One region of the Peribacillus sp. RS7 genome, then DNA from elsewhere that is predicted to be linked to it. Evidence: predicted binding sites of a transcription regulator. Region 1 holds the regulator's gene; the other holds the start of a gene.

Evidence for each region. Region 1 encodes NrdR, which represses ribonucleotide reductase genes. Its sites were predicted from a motif close to AACACNATATATNGTGTT; they were not measured.
Region 2: the regulator NrdR is predicted to act here: its motif matches at 1,541-1,558, upstream of ACDZ29_RS00825 (vitamin B12-dependent ribonucleotide reductase).

Annotation. Positions count from the first base shown of each region.
Region 1 covers NZ_CP168135.1:509,510-511,925, forward strand. Annotated here, with positions in the region: gene ACDZ29_RS02655 (replication initiation and membrane attachment family protein) at 1-742, opposite strand, end outside; gene nrdR (transcriptional regulator NrdR) at 807-1,268, opposite strand; gene speD (adenosylmethionine decarboxylase) at 1,514-1,894, opposite strand; gene ACDZ29_RS02670 (glyceraldehyde-3-phosphate dehydrogenase) at 2,250-2,416, opposite strand, start outside.
Region 2 covers NZ_CP168135.1:147,291-149,706, forward strand. Annotated here, with positions in the region: gene ACDZ29_RS00825 (vitamin B12-dependent ribonucleotide reductase) at 1-1,390, opposite strand, end outside; gene ACDZ29_RS00830 (biotin/lipoate A/B protein ligase family protein) at 1,781-2,416, opposite strand, start outside.

The sequences.
Region 1 (2,416 bases):
TTTGCATTTCAAGCGGATCAATGCCATATAAAAAAGCAAGCTTGGCAATCGTACTTTTTATTTTCGGGGTAAAGGCCTTTTTCGGTACGATCGAGGATTTCATCCCGGCAAATAAAAGTTCAAAATCAAATAATTTGTCAAACCCCGTTGGTTCGACGCCATCCGCCCGATCGATGAATTGCTGTTCAGGCATCGGTTTCCATTCATTTTTCGCTTCATCCGTTACATATAAAGAGTCCAAGTGATCTGATGAGAATACCTCCGCAAAAGATTTAGTCACACTTTCATATTGATCCGTTAAGATATGATCATCACAAAAGAATCTCTTCAACCGGTTGAATTGTACTTTACCTATTTTTTTGTATAAGTAGATATTCAGCATTCCATCCGTGAAAAATTGCTGGGGGGAAAGCGGCGGGTTTAACTCATAGATAAATTCCTTCGTGTCATTCTCCGATTTCTTATATACATTCAACAAACCGATTCCCTCAAGTAAAAGCCGTGCTTCGTAAATATCACCTAACTTAAGGCCGATGGTATTCATTAATTGATAGTGTGAGGAGGTTTCCGACCATAGCCTGTTTTCCTCCAACTCACTCCACAACGTCATATAAAGGCTGATACAGATAGGTCCAATAAGAGGTTGATATAGTCGGGTCAGTATTTTCCGATCATAATCATGAAGCAGCCCCGCAGATGAGACCAAATATGAATCCGCTGGGAGCAATTCTTGCCAATGCATTGACATCTCCATTCAAACCTTTCAAAAGATGTAGTGAAAAAAGAGCCAAAGTAAATCTTCAGCTCTACTTTCTTTCTTTATTTATTAAATCTTTCAACTCATCGATAAAGACATTGATGTCTTTAAATTGCCGATAGACGGATGCGAACCGAACATAGGCCACCTCATCGACTTCTGCCAGCTTATCCATCACCATTTCGCCGACACTGTCGCTTTTCACTTCCGCTATGCCCTGATTGCGCAGTTCTTTTTCTACATAACTGGTAATTTGCTCTAGTTCTTTCAAGGGAACCGGACGTTTTTCGCAAGCCCTGATTAAGCCACGCAGGATTTTATCACGACTGAACTCTTCCCGTGTCCCGCCCTTTTTCACTACAATAAGAGGTGTTTCCTCCACCTTTTCAAATGTCGTGAATCGAAAACCACATGCCTCACATTCACGGCGTCGTCGAATCGATTTACTTTCATCGACTGGCCTGGAATCGAGCACTCTTGTTCCGTTATATTGACATGATGGGCATTTCATCATTATCAGCTCCGTATTTTATGTAGGACTCCCCTATCTAAATGTTCCCCAAGGAATTACTTTTCTACCTTAATCTTATATTAAAAGGAACGGCCAGTACAAGTAAAAAGTGTAACTTCCAGCAGTAGGCACTTTTTGTCATGCACTTGAAGCACCTTTATCAAAGTCTTTTTGTTCATGGCTATCTTACCCTATAAAATTAAAAAAGAGATGCACCCATGGCATCTCTGTGTATACGTGTTTTTTTATAGGGCACTTATATTGGCTTTTTTCATTTGTACAGGACCTAATCCACGTGGTAATTCTATGTTTTCACGTGTTTGCGCGTTCAAAGCTTCTGCAATATAATCTGCCGCAATATTCGGATCCAAGTTACCGCATGTATAGACATCAATGCTAGCATAGCCGTGTTCTGGAAAACTGTGAATCGTTAAGTGTGATTCAGAAATGATGACAACCCCACTAACTCCTTGTGGAGCAAACTTGTGAAAGGCAACTTCTCTTACCTCTGCACCTGATTTCAAAGCAGCATCAACAAAAATCTTTTCAATTAAATCGATATTGTTCAGTTTTTCAAAGTCACAACCCCAAAGTTCAGAAATGACATGTCTACCCATAGTTTCCATAGTGTAAGCTGTTTCCATATTAAGCTTCCCCCTTACCATGATTAAAAATTAAGTCTGATAACTACCACGGGGGAAAGTTAGTCCAAAGAGGTCCTAACCCTTTAAGTAGCCATCATGCAAACCGCTTTTGAAGAAGTTCACGATTCATAGTATATATGGTTTGAATTTTTTTTGCAACTCCAAATTAAATTTTTGGAAAGATAAACTTTAAATGTAATAGGGTTATAGTGAAGGGTCAAATTTGAGGAAGATTACTGTTTTCGGGTTTATTCAACGCCTTAAAACCGCCAGAATTGATTGATCAATGAATGAAAAATAGCCCGCTAAAAAATTTTAGCAGGCCCGTTTATTTTCATTATTTTACTGTTAACTCGACTTCTGAAGTTTTTTTCAACTCGGACGCAACTAATTTCACAAGGTCCACTACCCGGTTGGAGTAACCCCACTCATTATCATACCAAGCCAGGACTTTCACTTTCCTGTTCCCAATCATCATCGTTGTCAAACCATCGATGATGGCAG
Region 2 (2,416 bases), 360 kb from region 1:
TCATTTCATTAGCATTATCGATAAAGAAAATACCTGGTTCAGCAGAATATGTTGCACAAATGTTTATTAAGTTCCAAAGCTCTTTAGCCCGGATTTTACGGTAAACACGAACTTTGTGACCCATTCTCTCCCATTCGCGAACATCACCGACATTATGCCATTCGGCATTATAAATAGCCATTTCTTCGGCATTATAGCTTTCAACATCAGGAAAACGCAATTCGTATTCCTCATCTTTTTCTGCCGCTTCCATAAATTCCTTAGTTAAGCAAATCGAAATGTTGGCGCCAGTTAGAAAATCGGAATTATGGACACTGTACGTTCCGCCTGTACGGATCTTTTCCTCTGCATCCCTAATGATTTTCTCGCTAAATCCACCTAGACCAGGAATCTCTTTATAATTGATGATTCCTTGATACATAGCCGTTTCCTGTTCGGTGTGCGGCGTGAATTTCAATTTATCCGTCGCATATTTCTTGATGGCCTCATCTTTAGTGTTTTCCACTAGATAACGAAGGATCCTTGGATTTTGCATTTTAGAGATGATGAACTCTGCAATATCAGGATGCCAATCAGCGAGCATGATCATTTGCGCACCGCGTCTGCTACCGCCCTGTTCAACAAGATGCGTCAATTTCGCAATATCATCAAGCCATGACACTGAACCCGAGGATTTTCCATTTACCCCTTTTGCCAGAGTGTTCCTTGGACGCAATGTCGATCCGTTCGTACCCACTCCGCCGCCGCGGCTCATGATTTCCATCACTTGTTTCCTATGTTCTGAAATTCCCTCACGTGAATCAGGTACGAATGGCATCACATAGCAGTTGAAATAAGTAACATCCGTATTGGAACCCGCACCATATAATACTCGACCTGCCGGGACAAAATTAAGGTTCTTTAATTCTTCATAGAATTTATTGAACCATTCCGTTCTTTTTTCTTCAGTGGTTTCCACTGAAGCCAAGCCTGTTGCATTACGTTTCGCAATTTGTTCATAGTATATTTCAAGCGGTTTTTCGATAATATCCAGCGGACGGTTTACAATCCCCGTCTCCACTTCTTCCGGATTATCCAATACGCCGCGGAATTCTTCATCCACCAATACCTTGGCTTTTTTGGTTTCCCAATCTATTTCAACGATGTGACCAAGACCCCGTGCTGGGAATTTCGGATCTTCCTTGATCGTCAACACTACGAAATCGCCTGCCGAGAGTGTGATTTTTTCAGTATCCTTAAAAGAATAGCGGTCAAGCATGACTAGACGGGACACTCCCTTATGCGCCATTTTCATATCAGCCGTTACAGGGTGAACCTGGGGAAATAAAGAAATATCCTTATTCAACCTTTCTAGATCAACCTTTAAAGCTTCTTTTATTACAACCGACATAATTCCCTCTCCTTTATATGTTTCAAGATCCGTTCTTGCTGCCGCAAAAATCTATATGTAGCCTTACATGTCCGTTTCGCTTAACAAGTACCCTAAATTTATCATAGCGAAACTCAAAAATCAACATATAGTGTCGCATTAAATATTTCAACTACTATATATTGTGTTTGTTTTGAATGACTTTTAATTTTGTCAAACGATAAATCAATTAATATAGTTAGCAAAAGGGAGGAAAATGTCGATTTACAATAATTTTTCATCAGATTTCAATTAATTTGGACCTTGCTTTTTCCCCATCCCTTTTAGGACTTATTCCTGCAAGGAATAGCTTATTTGGTAAACAAATCTGAAAAAACTTTTTTATTTTCCACTTTAATTATTCTGCTTCTTCTATCTCATGAAATTCCATTCATCGCTTTCATATTTGCTTTCTGCAATGGCCTTCACTTCCAGCAATTGTTGTTCAGTGAGGACGTATGGTTCTAGATCGATCGATAGTCCTTCGGCAAAACCTTTTTCAAAAGCAACTTTCGCTTCGGGGATGGTAATCTTTCTTCCGGCAATGTCATTCATGGCTACAGCTTTGTTTTTTAAGTTTTTTTGCATTCTCTCTTTAACCCTGTCATTTGAAAATTTAAATACGCTAAAGAGCTTTTCATCATCAAGTTCAAGCAAAATGGCCCCGTGTTGAAGGATGACGCCCTTTTGCCTGGTTTGTGCGCTGCCAGCGACCTTCCTGCCCTCAACGACCAGTTCATACCAGCTTGGAGCATCAAAGCAGACGGAAGACTTGGGCGCTTTTAAAGCCGCTTTTTCCTGCTCGGTTCGAGGCACAGCAAAATAAGCATCCAATCCAAGATTCCTGAACCCCATTAATATTCCTTCAGATATGACACGATATGCTTCAGTAACGGTAGTTGGCATTCCCGGATAGGATTCTGGAACGATTACGCTATAAGTCAATTCATGCTCGTGCAGCACCGCTCGCCCTCCTGTTGGTCTGCGAACAAAACCGAGGCCTTGCCT